DNA from 3 places in the Microbulbifer sp. SH-1 genome. Region 2 is predicted to be linked to each of the others. Evidence: predicted binding sites of a transcription regulator. Region 2 holds the regulator's gene; each other region holds the start of a gene.
What was found. Region 2 encodes sigma-54, which starts transcription at its own class of promoters, with help from an activator protein. Its sites were predicted from a motif close to TGGCACANNNNTTGCNNT; they were not measured.
Positions count from the first base shown of each region.

Region 1: the regulator sigma-54 is predicted to act here: its motif matches at 4,267-4,284, upstream of nirB (nitrite reductase large subunit NirB).
Region 3: the regulator sigma-54 is predicted to act here: its motif matches at 2,489-2,506, upstream of glnL (nitrogen regulation protein NR(II)).

Region 1 is NZ_CP046948.1:2,299,987-2,310,167, reverse strand. Features, by position in the region: gene GNX18_RS09825 (nitrate reductase) at 1-923, opposite strand, end outside; gene nirD (nitrite reductase small subunit NirD) at 951-1,307, opposite strand; gene nirB (nitrite reductase large subunit NirB) at 1,600-4,128, opposite strand; gene GNX18_RS09810 (bifunctional protein-serine/threonine kinase/phosphatase) at 4,577-6,325, opposite strand; gene GNX18_RS09805 (NarK family nitrate/nitrite MFS transporter) at 6,459-7,937, opposite strand; gene GNX18_RS09800 (NarK family nitrate/nitrite MFS transporter) at 8,107-9,585, opposite strand; gene GNX18_RS09795 (CmpA/NrtA family ABC transporter substrate-binding protein) at 10,077-10,181, opposite strand, start outside.
Region 2 is NZ_CP046948.1:32,341-42,521, forward strand. Features, by position in the region: gene mgtE (magnesium transporter) at 1-715, opposite strand, end outside; gene GNX18_RS00185 (HPr family phosphocarrier protein) at 789-1,058, opposite strand; gene rapZ (RNase adapter RapZ) at 1,127-1,987, opposite strand; gene ptsN (PTS IIA-like nitrogen regulatory protein PtsN) at 2,105-2,566, opposite strand; gene hpf (ribosome hibernation-promoting factor, HPF/YfiA family) at 2,618-2,911, opposite strand; gene GNX18_RS00205 (RNA polymerase factor sigma-54) at 3,093-4,571, opposite strand; gene lptB (LPS export ABC transporter ATP-binding protein) at 4,813-5,538, opposite strand; gene lptA (lipopolysaccharide transport periplasmic protein LptA) at 5,608-6,171, opposite strand; gene lptC (LPS export ABC transporter periplasmic protein LptC) at 6,158-6,721, opposite strand; gene GNX18_RS00225 (HAD family hydrolase) at 6,800-7,330, opposite strand; gene GNX18_RS00230 (KpsF/GutQ family sugar-phosphate isomerase) at 7,412-8,383, opposite strand; gene GNX18_RS00235 (phospholipid-binding protein MlaC) at 8,843-9,514, shown strand; gene GNX18_RS00240 (BolA family protein) at 9,631-9,867, shown strand; gene murA (UDP-N-acetylglucosamine 1-carboxyvinyltransferase) at 9,934-10,181, shown strand, end outside.
Region 3 is NZ_CP046948.1:3,578,375-3,588,555, forward strand. Features, by position in the region: gene glnA (glutamate--ammonia ligase) at 15-1,418, shown strand; gene GNX18_RS14740 (DUF4124 domain-containing protein) at 1,576-2,256, shown strand; gene glnL (nitrogen regulation protein NR(II)) at 2,580-3,653, shown strand; gene ntrC (nitrogen regulation protein NR(I)) at 3,710-5,128, shown strand; gene GNX18_RS14755 (NPCBM/NEW2 domain-containing protein) at 5,398-7,182, shown strand; gene GNX18_RS14760 (cellulase family glycosylhydrolase) at 7,382-8,662, shown strand; gene GNX18_RS14765 (AI-2E family transporter) at 8,756-9,880, opposite strand; gene GNX18_RS14770 (D-Ala-D-Ala carboxypeptidase family metallohydrolase) at 9,980-10,181, opposite strand, start outside.

The sequences.
Region 1 (10,181 bases), 2.3 Mb from region 2:
TTGTCGGTCCCGGTGCTGGACTGGTTGACACCCTGGGAATAGAAACTGATGGCTTTTTCCGTGGTGCGGAACAGCTCGTAGAATTCGAGCAACTGCTCCAGCTCCAGGCTGCAATACTCCGCCACCTTCTCCGGCGTCCACTCGGCCGCCGTATACAGGGCTTCGGTAAAGTTTTCCGTGTGGTTTTCAATAAACCCCTGATCCAGCGCACCGAACTCGGCAAGGTAGTGCAATAGCCCGTTGAACAGAGCCGCATCACTGCCCGGTGTAATCGCCAGATGCAGATCCGCCATCTCACTGGTGGCACTGCCGCGGGGATCGACGACGACGAGTTTCGACTTGGCCGCCTGCATACGCTGAAACAGGATCGGATGGGTCCAGGCGGCGTTGGAGCCGATCAGTACCACCAACTCCGCTTCATCCAGATCCTCGTAATTACACGGCACCGCATCCGCGCCCAGCGCACGCTTGTACGCCGCCACCGCGGACGACATGCACAGGCGCGAATTAGTATCCACATTCGCCGTGCCGATGAATCCCTTCATCAGCTTGTTGGCCACGTAATAATCTTCCGTCAGCAACTGCCCGGAAAGATAAAAGGCCACCGAATCCGGCCCGTGCTCGTCGATGGTCTCACGCAGCTTCGACGCCGCAAAATCCAGCGCCGTATCCCAGTCGCAATCCACACCGTGCAGGCGTGGCTTCAACAGGCGTCCGTGATTGCCCAGGGTATCCGCCAGCGAAGAGCCCTTCACACACAGCTTGCCCTTGTTCGCCGGATGCTGCTCATCGCCCTGGATGCGAATCACCTCCTCACCACCCGCCGACGTCATCTCCCGCGTCGCCGCGACACCGCAGCCCACGCCGCAGTAAGGACAGGTAGTGCAGGATCTGCGAGCGCTGAACAGTTCTGTTAAAGCCATCGTCTACTGCTTATCTTTTTAAAGTTGTTATTGATCAACCTGAATCAGCACATCGTCGCCTTCAAACGCGACCGGAAAAACCTCGAGCTTATACTCGGGCTTTTCCAGGCACTGACCGTCGCTCAGGCGGTAATGCTGCTTGTACAGCGGCGACGCCACCGTCAGCTCACCGTCGATCTCCGCAACAATACCGCGGCCGATCACACCGGCATCGGCGATCGGGTCCCAGTTGTCGATGGCGTACAGCTGGGGTTCCTGATCGGGTAAAAAAAACAGGGCAATCTGACGACCGCCCACAAGAGCGCACACTCCGGAATCGGCTACAAGATCTGATCGCTTGCAGACTTGCAGCCACTCGGCGCGGGTTATGGCAACTTCGCTCATTCTGGTTCTCCACATCTTGATGAAAGAGTAGGGTGGTGAAATTCTAAAAGTCTAAGTTCTGTTCCAGCTTCTGTGGGGCTGGATTCCGGCCTGCGCCGGAATGACGAAAGGAATTAAAAACACTTTCGCACGGCGCGAAGGTGGAGTGCCGGGTGTGGGGTTTCAGGAGCGTCGCAAACAGGAAGTTTGCGCCGCAGCGCCCATGGATGGGTTCACAGCGGTCCTGAAACCCCACACCCGGTGCTCCACCGCCACCAAACCCATTCAGAGCGGGCGGTGGCAGCGGGCTAAATCAAGCCGGCTCACAAATCTTGACGATCTCCTCGCGGGTCGCCGGGCGGCGCTGCTCGCGCTCTTCCACGAATACGATCTTCTCGTCCTTCGCATCGGTGTTCACAAACTGGCGGAAACGCTTCACCATCTCAGGGTCATTGATCGCGGTCTTCCACTCACACTGGTAAGTGCCCACCACATTGCCCATCTGACGTTCCAGCTCCTCACCCAGCCCCAGGCTGTCCTCGATCACCACCTCGCGCAGGTAATCCAGGCCACCCTCCAGGTTCTCCAGCCACACCGAAGTCCGCTGCAACTTGTCCGCCGTGCGCACATAGAACATCAGAATCCGGTCGATATACTTGATCAGGGTTACATCATCCAGATCCGTCGCAAACAGATCCGCATGGCGCGGACGCATACCGCCGTTGCCACACACATACAGGTTCCAACCCTTCTCGGTGGCGATCACCCCGATATCCTTGCTCTGCGCCTCCGCACACTCACGGGTACAACCGGACACCGCCATCTTGATCTTGTGCGGCGAACGCAGGCCCTTGTAGCGGTTCTCCACAGTCAGTGCCATACCCACACTGTCCTGCACGCCATAGCGACACCAGGTACTGCCCACACAGGACTTCACTGTACGCAGGGATTTGCCATACGCGTGGCCAGTCTCAAAGCCCGCATCCGTCAGCTCGCGCCAGATCTCCGGCAGCTCCTCCAGACGCGCACCGAACAGATCGATACGCTGGCCGCCGGTAATCTTGGTGTACAGGTCGTATTTCTTCGCTACCTGGCCCAGCACGATCAGCTTGTCCGGCGTGATCTCGCCGCCGGCAATACGCGGAACAACGGAATAGGTACCGTTCTTCTGCATATTCGCCATAAAGGTATCGTTGGTATCCTGCAGGCCCACATGCGGTTTCTTGTGGATATGTTCATTCCACAGCGACGCGAAAATGGAGCCGGCGGTGGGCTTGCAGATTTCACAACCCTTGCCGCGGCCGTGCTTGTGCAGCAGCTCGTCGAAGGTCTTGATCTCCTCCACCTGCACCATGTGGAAAATCTGCTGGCGGGTATAGGGGAAGTGCGGGCACAGGTCGTTGTTGACCTCCACACCCAGCGCAGCCAGCTCTGCGTCCACCACATTTTTCAGCAGGGCGGAACAGCCGCCACAGCCGGTGCCCGCCTTGGTGCAGTCTTTCACTTCGCCCACGGAGCAGCAGCCGCCCTGCACTGCACCGATGATGTCGCCCTTGCTCACGTTGTGGCAGGAACAGATGGTCGCGGTGTCCGGCAGTGCGCCCGCGCCGAGGGTCGGTTTGGCCCCGTCCAGCGCCGGCAGGATCAGTTGCTCCGGGTGTTCCGGCAGATCCATATCGTTCAGGTGGTATTGCAGCAGAGTGTCGTAATCCCCGGTGTCGCCCACCAGCACTGCGCCGCGCAGTTTCTTGCCCGCGCGGTCGGTGATCATGCGTTTGTACACACCGGTCTGCTCGTCCACAAAGGTGATCGCGGCGGAACCTTCGGTGCGGCCGTGGGCATCGCCGATAGAGCCCACTTCCACACCCAGCAGCTTCAGCTTGGTGCTCATGTCGGCGCCGTTGAACTCGGCTGCCTCGCCGCACAGCAGGGATACCGTGGTGCGCGCCATGGAGTAACCCGGTGCGACCAGGCCGAAGATGCGGTTGTCGAACAGGGCACACTCGCCGATGGCAAAAATATTCTTGTCGGAGGTGCGGCAGTGGTTGTCGATCACGATTCCGCCGCGCTCGCCGAGTGTAATACCGGCGGAGCGTGCCAGGTTGTCTTCCGGGCGGATACCGGCGGAGAACACGATCAGGTCGGTGATGAGTTCTTCATCACCCTTGAACTGCATGCGCAGGCGACCGCCATCCACTTCCTCAATCAGTTCGGTGGCGGTGCTGGTGTGTACGGTAACGCCCAGCTCCTCGATTTTTTCCCGCAGCAGTTTCGAACCGCCTTCATCCAGCTGCACGGACATCAGGCCGGGGGCAAATTCCACCACGTGGGCTTCCAGGCCCAGCTGCTTCAGGGCGTTGGCGGCTTCGAGGCCCAAAAGGCCACCGCCCACCACCACGCCGACCTTGCCGTTTTTGGCGGCGGCCTGGATCTTGTCGAGGTCTTCCAGGGTGCGGTAAACGAAGCATTTTTCGTGCTCGTGACCTGGGATTGGTGGGACAAAGGGATAGGAGCCGGTGGCCAGTATCAGATGATCGTAGGCTTCGGACGCACCGCTGGCGGAGGTGACGATTTTATTTTCGCGATCGATGCTCACCGCGGTGTCGTTCAGACGCAGGTCGTAACCCCATTCGCGGTACTGTTCCACCTTGCCCATGGCCAGGTCATCCGCGGAGCGGCCGCCGAAGTATTCGGACAGGTGTACCCGGTCGTAGGCGGGGCGGGGTTCGGCGCAGAACACCAGCACGTCGAACATTGCACGCTCGGGGCGGTTCGCCAGTTGTTCCAGGAAGTGGTGACCCACCATGCCGTTGCCGATGACGACGATTTTTTGCTTAACCATAATCTCTGCCGTTTTAACCTGAGTGCTTCGGCAGGAGGGAGGGAGCTTGGTGGGATCGGGTCGCACGGCTGCCCCTCTTCTGTCGAAGAGTGTCAGGCGCCGTTGCCTTGCTGAAAAGTTTCGGATTGTGACTAAAGGTATTCAATCTCTGTGCCAACTTGTTGAGATGGCGCAGGTGGTGAGGAAACCACAGGGTTTGTGCGGGTTATTGGCGATTTTGCATGTCGGGGTGGTGCAACTTGGTGCGCGACGGCCGGTTGCGCACCAATGCGGGGCCTTTGGGTTGATTGCCCAACCTACGGGTCGCGATTATTGTAGGAGCCAGCCTTGCTGGCGAAGCGATGATGCTTATTGGCAGCGCGGTTGTTCGCCAGCAGGCTGGCTCTTACAGGGTGCCGCCTCGTCACTCTTTAGTTTCAGAGTGGATTTGCGCGCGCCGAAATTTGGATCACAAGAAATACAGCAGGTGCGAGAGAATCGCCAGCACCGCCACCGTCTGCCAGAACAACAGCGGATTGCGCTCTATCAAGGGCGGTTTCTCCACACTGGCGAAGCGCACATTGGGCGTGCTGAGATCGTGCACAAATTCCGACAGTGCCGGGTAGCGGCTTTTCGGGTCTGGTGAGCAGGCCTTGCGCAGTGCGCCGTCGATCCAGTCGGGAATATCGTCACGGTGCTGGCGCGCACTGATGTAGCGCATGCCCGCGTAATTCTTCAGCTGGTAGTGGTTACTGCCGAAGCGCTCTTTATACGGGTACTCGCCGGTAAGCATTTCGTAGGCGATGACCCCGAGGGAGAAAATATCCGAGCGATGGCTGGCGCCGTCGCCCACAAAATACTCCGGCGCGCAGTAATTCTTGCTGCCGGGCGGTGCGCTGTCCTGATAGCGCAGAAGTTCCTGCAGTCCCTCTGCATTGGCACCACCCAGGTCGATCAGCTTCAGGCGCCCAGAGGAGTCCACCATGATGTTTTCCGGCTTCAGATCACCATGTACGATCTCCAGCCTCTGCAGCCTGCGCAGCGCGCTGACCAGCTGCTCTACCAGATTGCGCACCTGATCCAGTGGCGGCTTCGGGTGCAGCTGCATCCACTGCCGCAAATTCTGTCCATCCACATACTCCATCACGTGATAGAGAAACCGGCGCTCCTTCTTCGGCGGAAACACCTTGACGATGGCCGGGTGATCCAGCCGGCGCCCGGTCCACTCCTCGGCGATAAAGCGCTCGATATAGGCCGGGTCGTCAATGAAATTTTCCGATGGCGCCTTCAGTGCGCACAGGATGCCGCTGTCCAGATCCCGCACCAGATACAGATAACTGCGACTGCTCGCGTGCAGTTCCTGCAGCACCTCATAGCCATCGATCCTGTTGCCCGGCTGCAGTGGAGGTGGGAAGGGCAGCTGGCCGGCAGTCAGCATCAGATCGTCGGATTCCAGTGCTTCCAGCACATTCACCCGGCACAGCGCCAGGCTCAAATTGTCCTTGCTGCCGTTATCCAGCGCCGCCGCAATCAGCGGCTGCGCCGCCTCCAACTGATGTTGCTCCAGCAACGTCGCGAACTGCGGCAGCGGCAAAAAATCGTGGATGCCGTCGGTCGTCACACAGAACAAGTCGCCCGCTTCCAGCGGCTCCTGCCGGTAATCCACCTCGATATGCGCATCCATCCCCAGCGCGCGACTCAGAAACGTCTTGTCCGGCCCCAGCGTGCGACTGTGATCCCGCGTCAAACATTCCAGATTCCCGTTGCGCAGACGGTAAATCCGCGAATCCCCGATATGGATCAGATGCGCCGTCGACCCTTTCAATACCACCGCCGAAAACGTCGTCAGCCACCCGCGTTGAATCTCATCCGCACCACCACTCTGGCGATACAGCCAACCATTCAATGCGTGCAACACCCGCGCCGCCGCCTGCTTCACCGACCAGGAATCCGGCGTACTGTAATAGTCGGAAATAAACCCACTCACCGCCGCCCGCGCCGCCGCCCCCCCGGCCTCCGCACTCCCCACCCCATCCGCAATCGCCGCCAGCGAACCGCGATACCGCAACTCACTCCCGCTCGCCCGATACACCGCTACCGCATCGTCGTTGTACGCGCGCTGGCCGCACTCGGTGGCGGTGGCAAATTCCAGTTTTTCGGAATTGGATGCCGCAATATCGGAATCAGGCACAGTGATGGTTTCGCAGGTGGTGTTCAAAGTGGTTGGCCTTCTTTCGTCATTCCGGGCCTGACCCGGAATCCATAGCTACGAAGCTGGATGCCGGATCAAGTCCGGCATGACGACTTTTGTAGAGCGCGTAGTTGAGCCGGATCACAACAAATCCAGTGGATCAGGCCACGTCGATCAGTGAAACACTGCCGTCAGGCATGACTTCTGCCATCTGGCCTTCCGGTTCCTCCAGGAACAGCAGCGTAACAAATCCCAGTACCGCTGTGCCCGCAATCACCAGGAAAAACGTCTGGTAAGAAACCATACTCAAAACAGTCAGGTAAAACACCGCGCCTACATTCCCGTAAGCCCCTGTCATCCCCGCAATTTGACCCGTCAGGCGACGTTTGATCAGCGGCACCACCGCAAACACCGCACCTTCACCAGACTGCACAAAGAAAGAGCACGCCATCGCCGCTGCCACCGCCAGATACAGCGGCCATTGTGCGTCGATCATGCTCATCGTCAGATAACCCAGCGCCAGCCCCGCCGTCAGAATCAGCAGCGTACTCTTGCGCCCGAAGCGATCACTGATCAGTCCACCCGCCGGGCGCGACATCAGATTCATAAACGCATAAGCCGAAGCCAGCAGACCCGCCTTCACCGGATCCAGCGTAAACGTCTCCGAGAAAAACAGCGGCAACATCGAAACCACCGCCAGCTCCGAGCCGAAAGTGGCAAAGTAAAGAATGTTCAGCACCGCCACCTGTTTGAACTGATAGCGATGGATCGGCTCCGGCAGTTTCACGAAAATTTCGCGGTTGATTTCGTAGCACTTTTTCGCATCAAACACATACAGCGCCGCCAGCGCCACATAGATCGCGATCGCCACCGGCTGCGACAGCATACTCACGCCCTGGGGGGAGAGCTTCCAGGTCAGCAGCGCCAGCGCCGCATACATCGGCACCTTCATGATCAGCAGCAGCACGAAATCGGATGGGCTGGAAACCTCCATGCCGCCGATTTTTTTCGGTTTGAAATAGGTACCACCCTTCGGGGTATCGGTCACCGAGCGGTAGTAGATCACGCTGTATACCAGCGCAATGACGCCAGTGATGCCGATGGCATAGCGCCAACCCTCTTGTCCTGGAGAGTCACCGCCGACCAGCAGTGCAATCGTGGGCAGGGTCATGGCCGCCGCGGCAGAACCAAAGTTGCCCCAGCCGCCATAGATGCCCTCGGCCGTGCCCAGCTGTTTGGCCGGGAACCACTCGGACACCATGCGGATACCCACCACGAATCCGGCGCCGATAAAGCCCAGCAGAAAACGGCCGATGGCCGCCGCAGTAAAGCTGTCGGCCAGCGCAAAAATAAAGCAAGGTACACTGCCGATGGCCAGCAGCAGCGAATAGGTCAGGCGCGGACCGTATTTGTCGGTCAGCATGCCGATGATCACCCGCGCCGGAATCGTCAGCGCTACGTTCAGGATCAGCAGCGTTTTCACCTGCTCGGACGTGAGCGACAGACTGTCGGCAATCGCCATCAGCAGCGGTGCGTGGTTGAACCAGGCGAAGAACGTAATAAAGAACGCAATCCAGGTCAGGTGCAGCACCCGGATTTTTCCCGTGAAGGAAAACAGATTCAAAGAATCGGAAGACATGGTTGTATCCCATTTTTAAATAAAACTTTTATCTGTTCTGTTGCTGCCGTCTTCCAAAACACTACCTCCTCATCCCCGCGCAAGCGGGGATCCAGAAATTGCGGCGCTGGATTCCCGTAGCGGATCAAGTCCGGCATGACGTTTCTGCGCGGGAATGACGGGGGAAAAGTCAGGCCACGTCGATCAGGGAGACGCTGCCGTCGGGCATGACTTCAACCATATGGCCTTCCGGCTCTTCCATGAGCAACAGAATCAGAAAACTGAAAACGGCGGTACCGGCGATCACCAGGAAAAAGGTGTGGTAATCCACCAGCGTCAGCACCGTTAGAAAAAACACCGCGCCCACATTGCCGTAGGCCCCGGTCATGCCGGCAATCTGGCCGGTCAGGCGGCGCTTGATCAGTGGCACCACCGCAAACACGGCACCGGCACCAGCCTGCACAAAAAAGCTGCACAGCATGGCCGCACCCACCGCAAGATACAGTGGCCAGCTCTCGCCAATCTGCGCCATCAGCAGGTAGCCGCCGGCGAGGCCGGCGACAAGAATCATCAGCACCAGCTTGCGCCCGTATTTATCGCTCAGCATGCCGCCCGTGGGACGCGAGACCAGGTTCATAAAGGAGTAGGCGGAGGCCACCAGTCCGGCCTTTACCGGATCGAGGGAGAAGGTTTCGAAGAAGAACAGCGGCAGCATGGAAATGACCGCGAGCTCGGAGCCGAAGGTGGCGAAATACAGCAGGTTCAGGATTGCCACCTGTTTGAATTTGTACCGGTGGATGGGCGCGGGCGGTGCGCTGAATACCTCGCGGTTGATGCTCCAGGTTTTTTTTAGTTCGAGCAGATACAGCGCGGCGAGGAATGTGTAAATCGTCCAGGTCCAGAATTGATTGAGCAGCCCGGCCTCCGCCGGTGACAGCTTCCAGGTCAGCAGCGCCAGGGCGCCGTACATGGGCAACTTCATCAACATCAGCAGCAGAAAATCGCCACTGCTGGTCACTTCCATCGCACCGATTTTTTTCGGCTTGAAATAAGTGGCGCCTTTGGGCGTGTCGGTAACGCTGTTGTAATAGATCGCGCTGTACAGCAGCGCGATGACACCGGTGAGGCCGATGGCGTAGCGCCAACCGTCTTCACCGCCAAACATCAGCGCAATTGTCGGCAGGCAGATGGCGCCGGCGGCGGAGCCGAAGTTGCCCCAGCCGCCGTACACACCTTCGGCCGTGCCGAGGTGACGGGCGGGAAACCACTCGGACACCATACGGATGCCGATCACGAAACCTGCACCGATAAAGCCCATGAAAAAGCGGGCAATCGCCGCTTGGGCGAAGCTGTCGGCTACTGCAAATACAAAACAGGGAATACTGCCGATGGCCAGCAGCGCGGAGAAGGTGAGGCGCGGGCCGTACTTGTCTGTGAGCATGCCGATAATCATGCGCGCGGGAATGGTCAGCGCCACGTTCAGGATCAGCAGGGTTTTTACCTGATCCGGAGTCAGCGCCAGGCTGTCGGCAATGGCCATCAGCAGCGGTGCGTGGCTGAACCAGGCAAAGAAGCACAGGAAAAAGGCCAGCCAGGACAGGTGCAGTACTTTGACGTTGCCACTGAAGGACAACAGATTCAGGCGTTCGGATGGACTGCTATGGGACATTACTTCGCGTGACTCTCTTATCGCACATCACTATTTGTGAACACCGGCCTGCTCTACATAAAAGCGATCAGGCATAAAAAAAGTCCACAGGCACAGACGGGCCGTGCCAGTGGACTTCGATGTCCGTGTATTCAGTTTTTCGCCGGAATTTTTATTTCAGGTGGTCTGCTGCCACTCCCTTTCTGCGCCGGCGGAGAGCGGGTGTCATCACTGTTGCACAGGAATCTGTCACTCTCGCATTAAAAGAATTCAATTTCTGTGCCAGCTCAGGGCAAAGTCAAAATCCGGGGCGGAAAAATGTGATTTTTTGGGGCGAATAGGGGAAATCTGACGCTAGTTCCGGGTGCAAGGGAAGGTGTCTGCGCGCGCGAAGCGCCCTGTTTTGGGCTGTTTTGTGCACCGGGGTGCAAGAATTTGCACCTGAGGCGGGCGCTCCTCGGTTTGCTGGATAGTTTTGTCGGGCAGCCGGCTTCAGGAAGGTGGGGCTTATTTTACCGTTGGCTGTGGCGGACAAAGTCCAGGGTTTGCTGATACAGGTCGGAGCAGAACACTTCCGCGGCACCGCTGTCGACGGGTGCAATGTCGTTGCACAGTGA
Region 2 (10,181 bases):
GTGCGGTAATCCAGTCGTACTTGGCGAACAGTTGTGCCACCTCGTAGTCCGGCATGTCTGCGGGAATCGGTTCCACGTCTGTGGTCATGATCTCGCGCACGGTAACCGATGGGTCCGCGGTGAGCAGCCGTGTCAGCGGCAGCAGGCCGATGAACCTGTCCTGGCGGCTGACCACGAACAGGTTGTCGGTGGATTTTGGCAGTTTCTCGTGGCGGCGCAGGTAGCGCAGCACCACATCCAGGGTGAGGTTCGGGCGCACGGAGACGGTGTCCGTGTCCATCAGGCCGCCGGCGGTCTCTTCGTCGTAAGCCAGTACGCTCTGCACCCGCTGGCGGTCGCTCTCACTCATGGCGGAGAGTACTTCCGCCATTACCCGCTCCGGCAATTGCTGGAGTATGTCGGCGATGTCGTCTGCGTTCAGGCCCTCCATAATGGCCACCATTTCTTCGGTGTCCATGATGGAGAGGATCTGGGCTTTGACGTCGTCCGCCAGCTCCTGCAGAACCTCGCCCTCGACTTCCCGGTCGATCAGCTTCCACAGCACCTGGCGAATGCGCGGAGGGGAGCTTTCCAGCAGCTGGGCAATACTCTGGGGGGAGAGGGATTGCAGCATCCGCTGCACTTCGCGCCCGGTGCCACTGTCCAGCGCCGCATACAGCTCGCCGAGCTGATTCTGCGCGTGGAAATTAATGTCGGCGGTGACGGGGTTGGGCACGGGGATACCTGATCAGGGGGGAACGGCGGGTGGCGGCATTATACCGGCGCTCAGGCCGAAATCATGCAGAGTGTTATTCGCCCTCACCGAAGCGATCGTTGATCAGTGTGCAGATGGCTTCGTGCGCGGCGTCTTCATCGCGACCGCAGACTTCCAGCTCCAGCTCAACACCCTTACCGGCCGCCAGCAGCATCAGTGCCATCACGCTTTTGCCATCCACCGCCTTGCCCTGGCAGTGCACCTTCACGTCCGAGGAAAAACGTGCGCAGGTCTGGGCGAGCTTGCTGGCGGCGCGGGCGTGGAGCCCGAGTTTGTTGATGATGGTAATGCGGCTTTTCTGCATAGGGTTGTTCTGGCGCTGTGTGTGCTGATGTTGTTCTTTTATGGCAATTCCCGGCGTGTGAGACCGGTTTATTTCTGCTGCTCGCGGTGTCGGACCTGGATGTTCTTGAATTCGCTGGAAAAGTGCTTGGCCAGCTGTTCCACCATGTACACCGAGCGGTGGCGGCCTCCGGTACAGCCGACGGCGACGCAGGTATAGCTGCGATTGCTCTGCTGGTATGAGGGCAGCCAGCGCTCGAGAAATGTGGTGATGTCGCGCTGCATTTCCTCGGTCTCGTCGTGTGCGCGCAGAAACTCCGCCACTTCCGGATCGAGCCCGGTTTTGTTGCGAAGCTCTGCGACCCAATAGGGGTTAGGCAGGCAGCGCAGGTCGAACACCAAGTCCGCGTCCACCGGTACACCGTGTTTGAACCCGAAGGACTGGAACAGGATCGCCATGCCCGGGGAGTCTTTGCCCACTACGCGGGTTTTAACCTGGTCGCGCAACTGGTGCAGGCTGAGGCTGCTGGTGTCGATCACCAGGTCGGCCATGGCCGCCAGCGGGGCGAGTAGCTCCTTCTCGTGGTTGAGGGCTTCCAACAGGTGGGTGCGGCTGTCGCTGAGGGGATGCTTGCGGCGGGTTTCGCTGAAGCGCTGCACCAGCACCGGCGAGCGGGCGTCCAGATAGATGACGTCGCACTCGATGCCGCTTTCGCGCAATTCGTTGATAACCCGGGGAGCCTGGCGCACATCGTGCCAGAGATTGCGGGCATCGATACCCAGGGCCAGGTGGGTGGTTTCCTGGGGGGGGTGCTCGGTGACGCGGCGAATCAGCTCCGGCAACAGGCTGGCGGGGAGGTTGTCGATGCAGTTGAAGCCAACGTCTTCCAGCAGTTCCAGGGCAGAGCTTTTTCCTGAGCCAGAGCGGCCGCTGATGATCACCAGTCGCATAGAACAAGCGCTCCTTGCTGATTCAGTAGGGCGAGGGGCGCTGCCGCAGGCCGCTGCCCGGGATGGTTATCTGCAGCCGTCCGGTGGCGGCCGGGCGGCGGACAAGGTCGAGGGCTATTATGCCGCCGCCGCGCTGTTGATGGCCAGTGCGTAGAGCTCGTCACTGGTGGTGGCTTCGCGCAGCTTGTCGCGCACGCGGCTGTCGCTGAACAGGGCGGCGATTTCTGCCAGCGTATCCAGGTGCTCCTGGTCGGAATCCTCCGGAACCAGCAGGGCAAACAACAGATCCACCGGCTGGCGGTCGATGGCATCGAAATCTACCGCAGGTGAAGTGGTGCAGAGGACGCCGATGGGGCGCTCGCAGCCGGGCAGGCGGCAGTGGGGGATGGCGACCCCCTCGCCAATGCCGGTTGAACCCAGGCGCTCCCGGGCCACCAGCTGGTTGAAGACGGTATCGGAATCCAGGTCGGGGTATTGTTCTGAGATCGCCTGCGCGATGTTGAGCAATAGCTTTTTTTTGCTGCTCCCCGCCAGGTGGCACAGGCTCAGGCGGGGAGAGAGTAATGCTTCCAATGTCATAACTTACTGGTGATCTGACAGTGCAGGCCAGCCGTTTCCCGGGGGTAACGTCTAGCGGTGACTGCGTAATTTCTCTTTGTGTTTCAGCAGCTGCCGGTCGAGTTTGTCGGTGAGCGAGTCGATCGCCGCGTACATATCTTCCGATTCCGAGTCGGCAAAAATGTCCTTGTTGCCGTTCACATGAACCCGCGCTTCTGCTTTCTGGATAAGTTTGTCGACGGAAAGTATGACCTGGGCGTTGGTGATCAGGTCATTGTGGCGGGAGAGCTTGTCCAGCTTGGTCAGGCAGTAATCGCGAATGGCCGGGGTAAGGTCTACATGGTGGCCACTGATGTTGATCTGCATGGATTTCTCCTCATCGGGTACAACACAAACCGGTCGCACCCCCGCACAGGGCGGCAACCCTACTAGGAAGTGCGCCAGAATGGAAGGATACACTCAATGTACGGGTATTGGTCGGGCAGAAATTGAACGAAGAGTAGTCCTGCGACAGCAAATTGTGACTTGCGCGTCGCGGATGGTCGACCTACACCAGCCGTTTGCGCTCGCTGGATGAGGGTATGCCCATGGACTCGCGATACTTGGCCACGGTGCGGCGCGCCACCTGGATGCCCTGCTTGTCCAGTTCCTGAGTGATCTTGTTGTCTGACAGCGGCTTGCGCGGCTGTTCGGCGTCCACCAGTTTGCGGATCAGGGCGCGGATGGCGGTGGAAGACGCGTCCTCACCGGAGTCGGTGCTCACGTGGCTGGAGAAGAAATACTTGAGTTCGAACACACCGCGGGGCGTGAGCATGTACTTCTGTGTGGTTACCCGCGAGATGGTGGACTCGTGCATACCGATGGTCTCGGCAATGTTGGCCAGCACCATGGGCTTCATGGCCTCAGGCCCCAGCTCGAAAAAGCCCTGTTGTTTCTCGACGATGCAGCTTGCCACCTTCAGCAGGGTTTCGTGGCGACTCTGGAGGCTTTTCAGGAACCAGCGCGCCTCCTGAAGATTGTCGCGCAGGTAGTTGTTCTCGGCAGAGTTGTCGGCGCGACGAATGAGCGCGGCGTAGGCGTCGTTGATGCGCAATTTGGGTGTGGTTTCGGGATTCAGCTCCACCAGCCAACGCTGGTCGCGGCGGCTGACGATCACATCCGGCACCACGTACTGCGGTTCCTCGCCACCGAAGGCCTCGCCGGGATAGGGGGTGAGGGTCTGAATCAGGCGCATCACCTCGCCGAGCTGGGTCTCGCTGAGGCGAGTGCGACGGCTCAGCTGGCGGAAGTCGCGCTTGCCCAATAAATCCAGGTACTGGCCTACCACGACCAGCGCCTGCGCCAGCCAGGGGGTGTTTTCCGGCAACTGGCGCAATTGCAGCAGCAGGCTCTCGCGCAGGTCGCGGGAGCCGCAGCCCACCGGTTCGAACTGCTGGATGGTTTTCAGTACCGCGAGCACCTCTTCCACGTCCACATCCAAAGATGCTGCGAGGTCTTCGATGTTGATGTCGAGAAAACCATTGGGTGCAATGGCGTCGATCAGGGTCTCGCCGATCAGCTTGTCGATCGGGGTCAGTGGAGTGAGGTTCAGCTGCCACAGCAGGTGGTCCTGCAGGCTCTCCACCGCCGCGTTGCGCTGCTCCAGCGCGTATTCCTCGCCCTCGCCTCCAGCGTGACTGCTGTTGGTGTAAATGTCGTCCCAGCGGGTGTCTACCGGCAGGTCATCGGGGATATCGCTGTTCCAGTCGCCGTCGGCGCTGGACTCGGATTCACCGTTGAGGCTTTCGCGGTTGCTTTCGGCGCCATCGTGGGCCTGGTGCTCAATGGTAGCGGGGGTGTTCTGCTCCTGCAGTTGCTCGCCGGCGTGCTCGTCGAAGTCCGATTCCAGCAGCGGGTTGCTGTCGAGGGCGGATTGGATTTCCTGTTGCAGCTCCAGCGTCGACAGCTGCAGCAGGCGGATCGCCTGTTGCAGTTGCGGCGTCATTGTCAGCGAAGTGCCGAGTTTTAACTGGAGTGACTGCTTCATAGGGGGTGTGCCGATATAAAATGCTGGCGTTGCGCCGCTGCGACACATTTGATGCTTGTGCGGCGGCAGATTGCTCATCGCCTGCAGACTACCCCGGGGTAGTGCGGAACACAAGTGGCAAGGGGTGCGAAAACAAGCAATAAGCGTGCCGAAAGAGTTATCTGTTTCGGTCGCTTCGGTCAGAATTGTGATGGGAATCGGTATTCCGGGGTGAAATGCTGATGATTTCACCCGGATGGCGTCAGATGGTGAACTCGTGTCCCAGGTAGACGTCTTTCACCTGTTTGTTCTCGGCCACATCTTTGGGGTCGCCGGATGCGATGATGTGACCCTCGCTGACGATGTAGGCGGTCTCGCAGATATCGAGGGTCTCGCGCACATTGTGGTCGGTGATCAGCACGCCGATACCGCGGTCCCTGAGGTGGCGGATGATCTGCTTGATGTCGTTCACGGAGATGGGGTCCACACCGGCGAAGGGTTCATCCAGCAATACGAAAGCGGGGTTGGTGGCCAGTGCGCGGGCGATTTCCACCCGGCGCCGCTCACCGCCGGACAGCGCCATACCGAGACTTTCGCGGATATGGGTGATGTGGAATTCCTCCAGCAGTGATTCCAGCTGTTGGCGGCGCTGGCTGCGATCCAGATCCCGGCGGGTCTCGAGAATGGCGAGAATATTGTCTTCTACCGACAGGCGGCGAAACACCGAGGCTTCCTGCGGAAGGTAGCCGATGCCCTTGCGCGCGCGGCCGTGCATGGAGAGGCCGGTGATGTCTTCCTGGTCGATCATTACCTGGCCGGCGTCGGCCTGCACCAGACCGGCAATCATGTAGAAGCAGGTGGTTTTGCCGGCGCCGTTGGGGCCGAGCAGGCCGACCACCTGGCCGCTGGACACACTCACCGAGACATCCTTAACGACCTTGCGCTTCTTGTACTGCTTGGCGAGGTGGAGCGCTTTGAGCGTCGGCATAGTGAGTTCCGCTAACTGCGCGGCGGGTTCGCCGCTTTTTCTGACTGTTCGGGTTGTGTGGGTGGGCGGTTACTGGCCGTTTTCAGCCGGCTTGGACTCTGATTTGGCTTCGGGCTTCCAGATCATTTCCACGCGTTCCTTTTCCGACTGGCCCTGGGCCTGCATCTGCTCGCTTTTCAGGTCGTAGTCAATGCGCTCGGCGGACAGGGTGTTGCCATCGCGATCTACAAAGGCTTCTCCACTGAGTTGCAGGGCGTCGCTGCTCACCAGGAATTCGATACGCTTGGCGCGGGCCTTGACCGGGCTGGTGCTCTCTTCCACCTGTTGCTGAAAGTGGGCGGGGGCGCCGGTGGCAACCACCTTGTTGATCTCCCCTTTGGCGTTGCCGTGAACTTCCACACGGTCGGCGCGAATCTGCAGCGAGCCCTGGCTGATGACCACGTTGCCGCTGTACACAGACAGGTTTTTGTTGCGGTTGGCCTCCAGTTTGTCGGCGGACACCTTCACCGGTTGCTCGCGGTCGTTGGGGAGCGCGTGAACCTGAGGCGCCAGCAGTAGTGCGGCGGCAACGGCAGCACACAGGACACTGGCGGTCGCCGGCAGGCGGACACGGCGCAAATCAACGGGGTTCATAGCTGCTTTCCACATTTGACAGAATTTCTACCTTGTCCTGTTTGAGATCGGCCCGCAGTCCCTTGCCGGTGGTGCGGTTGGCACCGTCGGTAATGGTAACAACTTTGTCCGTTTCGGCGAATTCTTCGCGGGGTTTGATCGTGATTTTTTCCGTGCGCAGGGTGATGCCCGGTTGCGGTAGTTCCATGATGGAAACATCGCCCTCCAGCTCGACTTTCTGCCCGTTGTCATAGGCAACGCCAGTGTGTGACTCGGTGCGCCATTTGGTGTCTTCGCCTTGGTAGAACACCATGCGGGGTTCCGTGAGGTCCGCGCGGTCCCGGCGCGCAAACTGGAAAAAGGTAACGCGCTCGGCATCCACCTCGTAGGCGAGCGTGCCTTCGAGGCTGAAATGGCGCGTGCGGGCGTCGCGGATAATCAGGTCCGCCGCCTTGCTGTGTTCCTGCTGGGTCGGGCGCTTGCCAAGCAGTTGCTCAGACGGGCTTTCGGTAAACCACAGTCCCAGGGATATGAGTGCGACCACGATGACAAGTGGTAACCAGGTGCGCATGCTGTGTCCGTTTCCTTGTGTGGCAGCCGGGGTGGCGGCCGCCGGATCAACCCTTTATATGGGCTGAAGGTTCAGTTTTCAGGTGTCGCTGGCGAGATAGGGGGCCAGTGCGGCGTCAAACGTTCCCTGTGCCCGCATGATGCGGTCGCAGACCTCCCGTACGGCGCCGAGGCCGCCTTCGCGCTCGGTGACGAACAGGGCGCGCTCTTTGACTGGGGCGGCGGCGTTGGGGACGGCGACAGGGCAGCCTACCCGGGTCATCAACTGCAAATCAGGATAGTCGTCTCCGACATAGGCGATCTGGGCGAGATCGTAGGGCTCGTTGGCAAAGAGTTCCAAAAAGGCGCTGTACTTGTCTTCGCGGCCCTGAATCAGGCGGGTGATGCCCAGGTCGTGCGCGCGCTTTTCCACCACTGCACTGCGGCGGCCGGTGATGATGGCTACGCCCACTCCGGATTTCTGCAGCATTTTGATGCCGTGTCCATCCAGGGTGTGGAAGGTTTTTAGCTCATTGCCGTGATTGTCAAAATACAGCCTGCCGTCGGTGAGAACGCCATCCACGTCAAGTATCAGGTGGCGCACCTTGCTCAGTTTGAGTTCGATGCTCAGGTCGCGGTCGCTGCCCTGGTGCGAGGGGGAGTGCTGGCTCAAACGGGTGTCCTTCTATCTATTCGCTATTTCGCTGTTGTGTCAGATGACGCCGGCGCGCAGTATGTCGTGCATGTGCAGCAGGCCCACCGGATGGTGTTCCGGATCTTCCACCACCAATGCGGTGATCTTGTTGTCCTCCATAATGCGCAGGGCTTCTGCGGCGAGGATGTGGGCGCTCACGGTTTTCGGTCTGCGGCTCATCACCTTGCTCATGGTGGCGGTGTCCAGCTCGATCTTCTGGTCGATGACCCGGCGCAGGTCACCGTCGGTGAAGACGCCCTGAAGCTGGCCGTCGCGGTCTACTACGGTCGTCATACCGAAGCCTTTGCTGGTCATCTCCAAGAGTGCCTGGGAGAGCGGTGTTTCCGGGGAAACCTGCGGCAGTTCCTGCCCTGCGTGCATCACGTCCTCCACCTTCAGCAGCAGTTGGCGTCCGAGTGCGCCGCCCGGGTGGGAAAAGGCAAAATCCTCCGCGGTAAAGCCGCGCGCCTCCAGTAGTGCCACCGCAAGTGCGTCGCCCATCACCAGCGTTACAGTGGTGGAGGAGGTGGGGGCCAGATTCAGTGGGCAGGCCTCGGTTTCCACCGAGATGTCCAGGTTTACATCGGCGGATTGAGCCAGGGGGGAGTCTGGCTTGCCGGTCATACTGATCATGGGAATGCCCAGTCGCTTCAGCAGCGGCAGCAGGGTGAGTACCTCGGCGGACGACCCGGAATTGGAAATGGCAATGACCAGATCCTGGCGGGTGATCATGCCGAGATCGCCGTGGCTCGCTTCGCCGGGGTGCACGAAAAAACTCGGTGTGCCGGTGCTGGCAAGGGTGGCGGCAATCTTGCGGCCGATATGTCCGGACTTGCCCATGCCGGACACAATGACACGCCCTGGGCAGCCCAGGATCAGTTCGCAGGCGCGGTTGAAGTCATCACCAATACGCCCTTCGAGCGCGGCTACGGCGGCGGTTTCCATGGATATGGTGCGGCGTCCGGCCTGGATGATCAGATCTTTTCCCATGACATCTCTCGTGTGGAATTCCCGGGGCAGGCAAGGGCGCTATCGGCCGGTATCTGCGTCCATATACTGGAGGACGCGGGGCGTGCGGCCCTGTCTGTTGCGACCAGCGGCAGCCCGTATTCGTTCCGCTGGCCCGCGGGCTGACGTGCTAACCTTTGTAGTATCCGCGGAGGCAACGTAGAGGTTCGCGACACATATCGGTTGCGGGCGCGGCTGAGGGCCACTTGCGCTGACGCCGCCGAGATAGACGTTGCCGTCAGGCGGGGGTGAAAGTGACCCAGTGCCGCTTGTTCGCGGCGGCGCCATGGTATAGTTTGCCGCCGCTATTGTCAGCTGCTGCGTCGGACGAGGCCCGGATTTGACCTTGTCGGTACTTGCCAGTGAGATAATTCCGCATCGCTGCGACACTTTTTGGTGTTGTGTGCATCCAAGGGACGAATTGCCAATGGGAGATTTTCTGTGAGCGCACTTTTCATGACCAACCAGACCGGAGTTTTTCAATCCGCGATTGCGCGCGGGGCCAGGGCGCTGCTTGCCACTGTTCTGCTGTGCAGTCTGGCACCCTTTGCCAGCGCCGCTGAAAACCCCTATGCCACGATCGAAAATGTGTCCAATCAGCTGCTGGGGGTGATTCGCTCCGAGGGCCAGCAGGTCAGCTCGAATCCGCAGGGCTATTACGCCTCCGTGGATCGGGTGCTGGCACCGGTGGTGGATTTCGATTTCATCGCCCGCGGCGTTATGGGCAGCTATGCGAAGCAGGCCACGCCCGCGCAGCGCGCAAAATTTTCCAGCACTTTCCGCCGTGACCTGGTCGCGACCTTTGCCCGCGGCGTCGCCACGTTCGGCAATATGGATGTGAAGGTGGTGAATCCCGGTTCTACCCCCAGTGGCAACCGGGTCAATGTGCTGCAGGAGGTGCGCAGTCCCGAAGGTTTGACCAAGGTTTCCTACACGCTGGTGCGCAACAAGAGCGGCCAGTGGAAACTGATCAATGTCATCCTGAACGGCGTCAATCTCGGCAAGACATTCCGCGGTCAGTTTTCCCAGGCCATGCAGGCGAATGGCGGTGACATCGACCGGGTGATTGCCAGCTGGTCTGCGGCCGACAACGTTGCGGATGGCGCGCGCTGAGCACACATCAATATCAGGGCGCAGCCCGCGGAATCGCGGCTGCGCCGGCGGGCGCTTTCCAGTACACTTCGCGCCGGCTCTAATTCCGACTGAAATTCCCACCTGTATTTACTTTTATGCAACCAGATCAGATCAAGGCCCTCATTGAAGGGCAGATTCCCGGCAGCCAGGTTACCGACGTGTCTTTCGAAGGCAGTCACCTGCATTTGACCATCGTCAGTGAGGCCTTCAACGGCCTTTCCCGGCTTAAGAAGCAGCAGCTGGTTTATGGCGCTCTGTCCGACAGAATTGCCGACGGCACCCTGCACGCGGTGCAGATGAAGACCCTCACTCCGGAAGAGGCCGGTCAGTAACCTCTTTCCCCTGCCGGGCTCCGGGCTTGCCAGGGATTATTGTTTCGCTACGGGAAACCAGTTCGAATGGACAAACTGATTATCGAAGGGGGCAGCCCCATCTCCGGAACCCTGAAAATTTCCGGAGCCAAGAATTCCGCACTGCCGATTCTGGCCGCGACCTTGCTGGCCGATGGTCCGGTGCAGATTCACAATCTCCCGCACCTCAACGATATCACCACCATGATTACCCTGCTGCGCTGCATGGGGACCGAGATTACCGTCGACGAGCGGCTCGGGGTAGAGATTGATCCGCGCTCTGTCAACGATCTGAC
Region 3 (10,181 bases), 1.1 Mb from region 2:
CTTGGAGGACTGCAATGTCAAAGACGCTCGGACTGATCAAAGAGAGCGAAGCCAGATGGGTAGACCTGCGCTTCACCGATACCAAGGGTAAAGAACAGCACGTTTCTATTCCTTCTAAGGAAGTAAACAGTGAATTCTTTGAAGTCGGCAAGATGTTCGATGGTTCCTCCATCGCCGGCTGGAAGGGTATCAACGAATCCGACATGGTACTGATGCCGGTCGACGATACCTCTTTCCTCGACCCCTTCACCGACGAGCCGACCGTTATCATCCGCTGTAACATCGTCGATCCGATCACCGGTCAGGGCTACGAGCGCGACCCGCGTTCCATCGCCATGCGCGCCGAGGAATACCTGAAGTCCACCGGTCTGGGCGACAAGGTACTGATGGGCCCGGAGCCCGAGTTCTTCGTATTCGACGACATTACCTGGGGTGCCGAAATGGGTGGCGCCTTCTACAAGATCAACTCCCAGGAAGCGGCCTGGTCCTCTGGTGCCAGCTTCGCTGAAGGCAACATGGGCCACCGTCCGGGCGTGAAAGGCGGCTACTTCCCGGTTCCGCCCGTCGACTCCCTGCACGACATCCGCGCTGCCATGTGCGCCGCGATGGAGCAGATGGGTCTGGAAATCGAAGTGCACCACCACGAAGTGGGCACCGCTGGCCAGTGTGAAATCGGCGTTGGCGCCAACACCCTGACCAAAAAGGCTGACGAAGTTCAGATCCTGAAGTACGCCGTGCACAACGTGGCGCACGCCTACGGCAAAACCGCCACCTTCATGCCCAAGCCGCTGGTAGGTGACAACGGTTCCGGTATGCACGTACACCATTCTTTCAGCAAGGACGGTGTTAACCAGTTCGCCGGTGACGCCTACGCAGGTCTGTCTGAAACTGCCCTGTTCTACATCGGCGGTATCATCAAGCACGCGCGCGCCCTGAACGCTATCTGTAACCCGTCCACTAACTCCTACAAGCGTCTGGTGCCGGGCTTCGAGGCGCCGGTAATCCTGGCTTACTCCGCGCGCAACCGCTCCGCATCCATCCGCATTCCATTCGTGGCGAGTCCGAAAGGCAAGCGCGTCGAGACCCGCTTCCCGGACCCGACCGCCAACCCCTACTTGTGTTTCGCGGCATTGCTGATGGCGGGCCTCGATGGCGTGAAGAACAAGATTCACCCCGGCGACCCGGCGGACAAGGATCTGTACGATCTGGAGCCGGAAGAACTGGCCGAGTACCCGACCGTTGCTTCCAGCCTGGAGCAGGCTCTGGACGCACTGGATCAGGACCGCGCCTTCCTGACCGAAGGTGGTGTATTCACCGACGACGCCATCGACGCCTTCATCGCCCTGAAGCGCGAAGAAGTGCAGCGTGTGAACATGACCACTCACCCGGTTGAGTTCGATATGTACTACTCCTGCTAATTTGGCAGGTATCGTCGGCGCATCGCACTCGGTTCGGTTCAGATGAGAGCGGTGCAAAGATGACGGGAAAGCCCACACTTCGGTGTGGGCTTTTTTTTTGTGTGACAGATGGCTAGCCTTAACAACAAGATTGAGAATGCAACAGGCGGGAATGCCCATGACAACAAGGATTGCACTGTTGGTGATGCTACTGGCAGCGCCGGCACTGGCGCTTCAGGATTCGGGTGCAGCGGCGGAGGCCCAGAGTGAGAATTCCTCTGGCGGCACCAGTGTCTACAGGATCGTCGGCCCCGACGGGCGCGTCACCTTCAGCGATACCGCACCCGCGGGCTCGAAGGCGGAAAAGATCGCGATTGGTCCCACCAATGTGCAACCCACCCCTTTGCCGCTGCGCAAGCTGTCGCCACGGGACCGCGACGCACGGGAAGAGCGGGCGGCGCGCAGTGACGACCAGCGCCCGGTGAATTTTGCCATTGTCAGCCCGGCAAACGATGCCACCATCCCCCCGGGCCAGCGCTTTATCGTGCTGCAGGTAGCGCTGGACCCGGTGCCCCGGGACGGCTACGCCTTCTACGCGGTGATCGATGGCCAGCGCTGGTCCGGCACCTCCTCGGGAACCAGCCTGGATATCTCCGCGTTGGAGCGCGGCACCCACACCATCCAGGCGGTGCTGTTGGATGCGGGTGGTCAACCGCTGGCGCAGTCTCAGGTAATCCAGGTGCATGTGAAGCGTCCCGGTGGTCAGGTGCCGGACTTCCCCGCCGAGCAGGCGCCGCAGATGCCGAAGGCGCCGCAGGTCCCCGGTATCGCCAGCCCGCCGAAGCCCCAGCCGCGCTGAAGCGGCGCCCGCGGGCACTCTCTCCGGTGCCCGCGACCATCTCTCTTCCATCCCCTACCCCATTTTTGCTCCTTCACCCCCTGTCGCCGATGCTGTCCCTCTGTTCTCCGGCCGATTTTGTGCGGCGAGACTGGCTATTTTTTGCTCTACGCACAATAATGGTGCACGTCCTGGCGGCATCTTTTTCCGGTGCCCCCGAACGTTTCCCGTGAATCCGGTTTTTGCGCCATTTTGGTTTGCTTTTTGCACTGCCAATAGGCGAGCCGAAAACGTGAACCAAATCGGTTCTCTCAACCTCGGAATTCTCAACCTCGGAAGACTGAATGCTCAACGACCGCCAGTTACGCCTGCTGCTGGACAATCTCACGTCGGCGGTTTTGGTGCTCGATGAAAACCTGTCGCTCTGCTACCTCAATTCGGCGGCAGAAGACCTGGTAGCGGCGTCCAGTGCCCGCGCCATTGGCCTGCCGCTGGAGGAAGTGGTGCGGGAATCCCGCTCCGCGGAACAGTCGCTGCGCTCGGCGCTCGCCACCGGTGAGAAGTACACCGTGCGCCGCGCCCTGTGGTTTCTGCACAACCTGGAAGAGTGCACCGTGGACTACTCGGTGACACCGCTTACCGACCTCGGCCTGTTGCTATTGGAAGTGCAGTCCATGGACCGCCTGTTGCGCATCGCGCGCGAGGATGCACTGCTCTCCGCCCAGGAGACCACCCGCAATCTGGTTCGCGGCATGGCGCACGAAGTGAAGAACCCGCTCGGCGGCATTCGCGGAGCGGCACAGTTGCTGCAAAGGGAGCTTAAAGATCTCGACGACGACGGCCTCGGTGAGTACACCCAGATCATCATTGAAGAGGCAGATCGCCTGCGCAATCTGGTGGACCGCATGCTCGGGCCGCGCAAACCGGTGAAACTGCAATCGGTGAACGTGCATTCCATCACCGAGCGGGTGGCGCAGCTGATCGAGGCGGAATGCGACGGTGCGCTGGAAATTAAACGGGATTACGACCCGTCGATTCCGGACATTCCCGCCGACAGCGAACAGTTGATCCAGGCGGTACTCAACATCGCGCGCAACGCCATGCAGGCGATTGCGGAGAATATAGGGCTGGCGGACGGCAACCTCACCATCCGCACCCGGGTGCAGCGGCAGTTCACCATTGGCCGCCGCCACTGTGCGCTGGTGTGCCGCATCGACATCGTCGACAACGGCCCGGGGATTCCGGAAGACATCCGCGAACGCATTTTTTACCCGATGATTTCCGGGCGCGCTGAGGGCTCGGGGCTGGGGCTGTCCATTTCCCAGCACATCATCAATCAGCACCGGGGGCTCATCAAATGCGAAAGCCAGCCGGGGCTGACCGAATTCCAGATTTATTTGCCGCTGGTAAGCGACTAGCGATCGGCGGCAATGCGAGTAGCAGAATTATTAGAAAGTAATCACAGAGCCGGGAAATTACTATGAACAATCGCGTATGGATCATTGATGACGACCGCTCCATCCGCTGGGTGCTGGAGCGCGCTTTGTCTCGTGCCGGGATCGACACCACCTGTTACGAAAACGGCGATCGCGCGCTGGACGACTTCTACAGCGAAACCCCCGACGTGGTGATCAGCGATATCCGCATGCCCGGGTCCGACGGCTTCAAATTGTTGCAGCGCTTCCAGGCGGAGCGCCCGTCGCTGCCGATCATCATCATGACCGCCCACTCGGATCTCGACAGTGCGGTGGCGGCCTACCAGGGCGGCGCCTTCGAATATCTGCCGAAACCGTTCGACGTTGACGAAGCGGTGGCGGTAACGCGCCGCGCCCTGGCCCACGCCAACGAGCAGAAGCCGGAAGAGCCCGTAGTCATTGAAAACGGTACTGGCAATAAGGAAATCATCGGCGAGGCGCCGGCGATGCAGGAGGTGTTCCGCGCGATCGGCCGCCTGTCGCACTCCAATATCACGGTGCTGATCAACGGCGAATCCGGCACCGGTAAGGAGCTGGTGGCGGCGGCGCTGCACAACCACAGTCCGCGCAAGAGCCAGCCATTTATTGCTTTGAACATGGCGGCGATTCCCCGCGACTTGATGGAATCCGAGCTGTTCGGCCACGAAAAGGGCGCCTTCACCGGCGCCAGCGCCCAGCGCGCCGGCCGCTTCGAGCAGGCCAATGGCGGCACCCTGTTTCTGGATGAGATCGGGGACATGCCCGCGGAGACTCAAACCCGTCTGCTCCGGGTACTGGCAGACGGGGAGTTTTACCGGGTGGGCGGCCACACCCCGGTAAAAGTGGATGTAAGGATCATCGCCGCGACCCACCAGCATCTCGAACGCCTTGTCGAACAGCACAAATTCCGCGAAGACCTGTTCCACCGCCTCAACGTCATCCGCATTCACATCCCGCGTCTTGCCGATCGCCGCGAAGACATTCCCCGCCTGGTGCGCCACTTCTTCAACATTGCCGCCAAAGACCTCGGGGTAGAACCGAAAATCCTGCTCAAGGAAACCGAGGAGTACCTCGCCAGTCTCGACTGGCCCGGCAACGTACGCCAGTTGGAAAATACCTGCCGCTGGATCACCGTGATGGCCTCCGGCCGCGAGGTGCATGTCGATGACCTGCCGCCGGAATTACACCAGCAGAGCGCCAGCAGCGAAGTGCCTCAGGACTGGCAGAAAGCTCTGCGCCTGTGGGCGGATCAGGCGCTCGCCACCGGCCAGCGGGAAATCCTCGGCCAGGCGGTGCCCGCGTTCGAGCGCGCTCTGATTGAAATCGCCCTCAAACACACCGCCGGCCGCAAACGCGATGCCGCGGAATTGCTCGGTTGGGGACGCAACACCCTCACCCGCAAACTCAAGGAGCTGGGGATGAGCGGCGGGGACGATTGAGCGCAAACCGCGCTCTCTTTCCCCGCGGCTGAAAATGCCCTTCCTGCGCCCGGTCCTCTGCCGGGCGCATCCCCTGGCCTCCAGCTCTGAGCTACGATCCAGCCATATTTGTGACACGCATCCCAGATTTCGCTCATTGGCGCCACTTGCCGCATCTTGCGGACGACTACCGGGACTAGGTGGTCGTTCTATTGCTGCAGGTTGCTGTTTTTGCGTATGCACGCAGAGATCAGCGGACAGAAATTTCCCGGATTGCGAAAAGAAAAACCATGCTCAAGGACCTCCCCCCGGCCCAGCGGAATTGGGCCATGCCACTGTGTACCCTGTTCTTTTTCTGTGCCCTGTTCTGGAACGGCCACGGCGGCGACCTGGGTTACTGGAGCGACTGGATGGCGGCGCTGTCGCAGGGTTACGGGCATATCCAGGCGAACTACCCGCCGATGCTGCTGCACTGGTTCTGGCTGTTGGCTCAGCTGTTTGACGCGCTGAATTTGGAATACCCACCGGCGTCGCCGATGCAGCTCAAATTTTTTGTGCTGCTGCCGGTGCTCGCCACCCAGTTGTGGCTGTGCCAGCAGGTGGAGCGGCTGCTTGTGGAGCGCGGTATCGAGCCGCTGCGCAGCCCGGTTTTCTGGAGTGTGGTGGCGAGTCCGGCACTGCTACTGGACGGCCCTGTGTGGGGGCAGGTGGATCTGCTGCCATTCCTACCCATGTGGATATCTCTGGTGTGCGCTTTTCGCGCGCGCTTCTTTGCCGCCGGCGCCGCGTTTGCGCTGGCGCTGGTGTGGAAGTTCCAGGCCATTGTAATACTGCCGGTACTGGCGGGCCTGTTCATGCACCGCTGGCGCCTCCGCACCTGGCACTACGCACCGCGGGCGCTGGCAGGATTTCTGCTGGTGGGGTTTGTGGCCTTTCTGCCGTTTATTTGGGTGGGGCGCTTTCAGGAAATGTTTCACGCGGCTTATCTCGGCAACGCAGACATTTTTCCCTTTTCTACCATGAACGCCGCAAATCTCTGGTTCCTGCTCGCCGGCAATAACACCGACATGCACTTACCTCTGATCCCGGGTGTCGGCTGGGCGACGCCCCAAAAGCTGGGACTCGGCTTGTTCCTGCTGGTGTCGGTGCTGTGCATGGCGCGGGCCTGGGTGGGCTGCCGCCGGTTTGGCGAGGTGGTGGGTCTGAGTATGGTGATGCTGCTGGGATTCTTCGCGCTTGCGCCTTCCATGCATGAGCGCTACCTGTTCCTGATGGTGCCGTTTGCCGCGCTGGGATGCGCGCGCGGCTACTTTCACGGGGTGTGGCTGCACCTGGCGAATCTGGTGGTGGCACTCAATATCGTGCTGGTGCTTCCGCTTGCCGGGCACGCGGTGTGGCAGCAGCTATCCTGGCTGGTTCTCGGGGTGGGACTTGCGGCATTGATGGTCTTTGTACTTCCCGCTGCGCGGATTGCGGCTCTGCTGCGTCCGCGCGCAGGCACCCGATATTTCACCTCTGTGTTGTGCCGGTTGCACGGCGGAGCTGTAGCGGCACTGATGGTGTTCACCTTTGCCGGTGTGGAGCTGTACCAGTTACACCGCCTCAACCACGCCGATTGGGACGAGCGCGGGCGTCTGTATCTCAGCGATTACCGTGAGCTCTCTGTTGAACAGCAGTGGGGGCGTCTGAGCCGCGACCGCGCAGTAAGCGACGAACCGTTGGATATCCATGGTCATCGCTTTGACAAGGGGCTGGGCGTACACGCCTACTCGCAGGTGGTATTCCGTATACCGGAGGGCGCGCGCTATTTTCACAGTTTTTACGGACTCAACCGTTCCGGCGAGCGCGGGCGCGTACGCTTCAGGATCCTGCTGGACGGGCGCCCGGTGTGGCAAAGCGGGATTGTGGGCTGGCAGGCGCCGGGTGAAGTGGTTCTGCCAGTGGACAATGCACAGACCCTGAGTCTCCAGGTGCACGGGGTGGGAGACATCAGCTCGGATCACGCCAACTGGGCAGAGGCGGGGTTCTGGCAGAGCGTTCCGGAGCGCGGTGCTCTGACGATGGCGCGCCGCTGAGGCGCGTTTCGCATCAGAATAAGCCAGGTTGGCACTGCATTCATTTTGTAACCGGTTACACCGTGTGGCACTATCCCTCCCGCCCTATCCGGGTAAATAAACCAATAAAAATGTAACCGGTTTCATCCCCCTATAGTGCAGTACCCAACATAGTGGTGGTTGCCTGCTGTACGGTTCTCAAATGGAGTGGAGCACTCAAATGTTGAAGCGATGCAAGTTAATCCAGTTTCTGCTTTCCCTACTGTTGACCTCAACCGCGCTGAATGCGTTCGCCGGTTTCCAGGTATCCGGCCGCGCCCTGCTGGATGGGAACGGAAATGTGTTTGTGATGCGTGGAATCAATCACGCCTATACCTGGTACACCGGTCAGAACGGCGCATTTGCCGATATCGCCGCCGCAGGAGCGAACACCGTACGTGTGGTGTTGAGCAATGGCACACAGTGGACGAGAAACAACGGTGATGAAGTGCAAAATATCATCGAACTATGCAAGGCCAATAAATTGATCTGTGTGCTGGAAGTGCACGACTCAACCGGTTATCCGGAACAGGGGTCCGCGACACATATCTCCAACGCCACCAACTACTGGCTTTCGTCCGACATACTGCCGGTGATCCAGGGGCAAGAGGACTTCGTTATCATCAATATTGCCAACGAACCCTTCGGCAATTCTGTGGCGGAAAGTACCTACGTCAATGACACGAAGGGAGCGATACAGGCACTTCGCAACGGCGGGATCACTCACACCATTATGGTGGACGCCGGCAACTGGGGGCAGGACTGGCAGTTTTTTATGCGCAATAACGCACCAGACATTTTTTCCAGTGATCCCGCGCGCAATGTGATTTTTGATGTGCATATGTACGAAGTCTTCAGCGATGCCTCGAAGGTAAGCAGCTACATGCAGGCATTTGCCAACCACAATCTGCCCCTGGTGGTGGGCGAGTTTGGTGCGACACACGGAGGCGGGAATGTCGATGAGGACTCCATCTTTTCCTATGCACAACAACTCGGCTTCGGGTATCTGGGGTGGTCCTGGTCGGGAAATGGCAGCTGTTGTACCGATCTCGATATCGCGCTGAATTTTGATCCGGACAATTTGAGTGCGTGGGGCAGCCGCCTGATCAACGGCAGCAATGGTATTCGCGAGACATCCCAGCTCGCTTCCGTATATACGGGCAGTGGCAGCTCTAGTGGCGGTTCAAGCTCGTCCGGGTCATCCAGCTCTGGCGGTGGCAGCAGCGAAAGCTGTCTCTGGAGCGACGGCAGTGTGTGGCCGATGTGTCAGACCGACACCGGGGGCTGGGGTTGGGAGAACAATGCGAGTTGTGTTTCCGCCAGTATTTGCCCGGGTGAAGACGCGGCACAAACCTGCACCTGGAGCGATGGCAGCGTGTGGCCGATGTGTGAGAGTGACAATGGCGGCTGGGGTTGGGAGAACAGCCAGAGCTGTGTGTCTGCGAGTATCTGTCCGCATTAGAGTGATAGCTGCGGTTTGACATTCAGGCTCCGGCACCGAAAAGGTGACCGGGGCCTGTTGCCTATGTAAAGCAGCGGCGAAATAGGTGCGGGCTTACAGCGCACTGTCCGCGGAAGAGTCGCGCTTGTCCAGCTCGTCCAGCGGCGATTCGTCCCGCGGCGGCAGCAGTGGTTCATCGCGGCGGATGAACTCGCGCATGAAAATTTCCCAGAACGCCATGAACAGTGCAGCCAGCAGCGGGCCTATGGCGAAACCGCTGATGCCGAACATGATGAGCCCGCCGACGGTGGAAAACAGCACGATGTAATCCGGCAGCTTGGTGTCGCGGCCTACCAGGATCGGGCGCAGGATATTGTCCACCAGGCTGATGACGAGCACCCCATAGATCATCAGCGTCGTGGCTTTGACCGCTTCACCGGTGGAGTACAGATAGAGTGCGGCGGGAAACCAGATGATGGCCGCGCCCACTGCCGGCAGCAATGACAGCACCGTCATCACCACGCCCCACAGCAGCGGTGCCGGCAGATCCAGCACCCAGAAAATCAGCCCGCCCAGGGTGCCCTGCGTCACGGCCACCACCAGATTGCCCTTGATGGTGGCGCGGGTGACCTCGGCGAATTTGGCCAGCAGCAGTTTTTCCCGCTCGTCGCCCAGTGGCAGTGCGCGGATTAGCAGTGCCACCAGCGAGTTTCCGTCGCGGATCAGGAAAAAGGTCAGGTACATCATCAGCCCGAGGCTGACAAAAAAGTTGAGGGTATTCTGGCCCAGCGCCAGGGCGTTTTTCGCAATCAGGCTGCCCGCGGTCATCAGCCCGCCCAGCAGGCGTTGCTTCAGCCCCTCGAAATCCATACCAAAGCGCTCAAGTGCGGCGTTGATGCCCGGGAAAGCGGCGCGCACCTGCTCTACCTTGGCACCGAGATTGATCTCGCCGGATTGCACCTTCTGGTACAGGCTCGCCACTTCACTGATAAACGAGCTCGCCACCAGCAGTACCGGAATCACCACGGCGATAAAGCACAGCAGCAGGGTCACCAGTGCGGTGAGATTTGGCCATGCGGGAAAGCGCTTGAGCAGGTAGCGATACAGCGGATGGAAGATCAGTGCGACCGCACAGGCCCAGAAAATGGCGGTAAAAAACGGCTTCAGCAGCAGGACAAAGGCAACCGTCACCAGCAGCAGAGTGAAAATGAATGAGCGTCTTTCCAGTTTTTCCTGCACTGCCTGCCCCCGAGGAATCTTGTTGTTTGTGTGTACTTCCTGGCGCGACGCGGGTGGCGCCGGGCGATGTGGGGCTAATGTAACCAGATAGTGGGGTGCTTACCAGCGCCGGAAACCACAGGTATCTATATGAAAGCGAATACCGCTATAGATACCGAGGCCGATGTTCCATTTGCGCCCGTGGCGCTGGTGGATCTTGCGCAACTTCGGCAGCAGTTCTGAGCGGGTGTAATCGGCCTCCGGAATCATGTCCAAACCGCAGAAATGCAGGTGCTTGCTCGACCGCGCGCCGCCCGCTTTG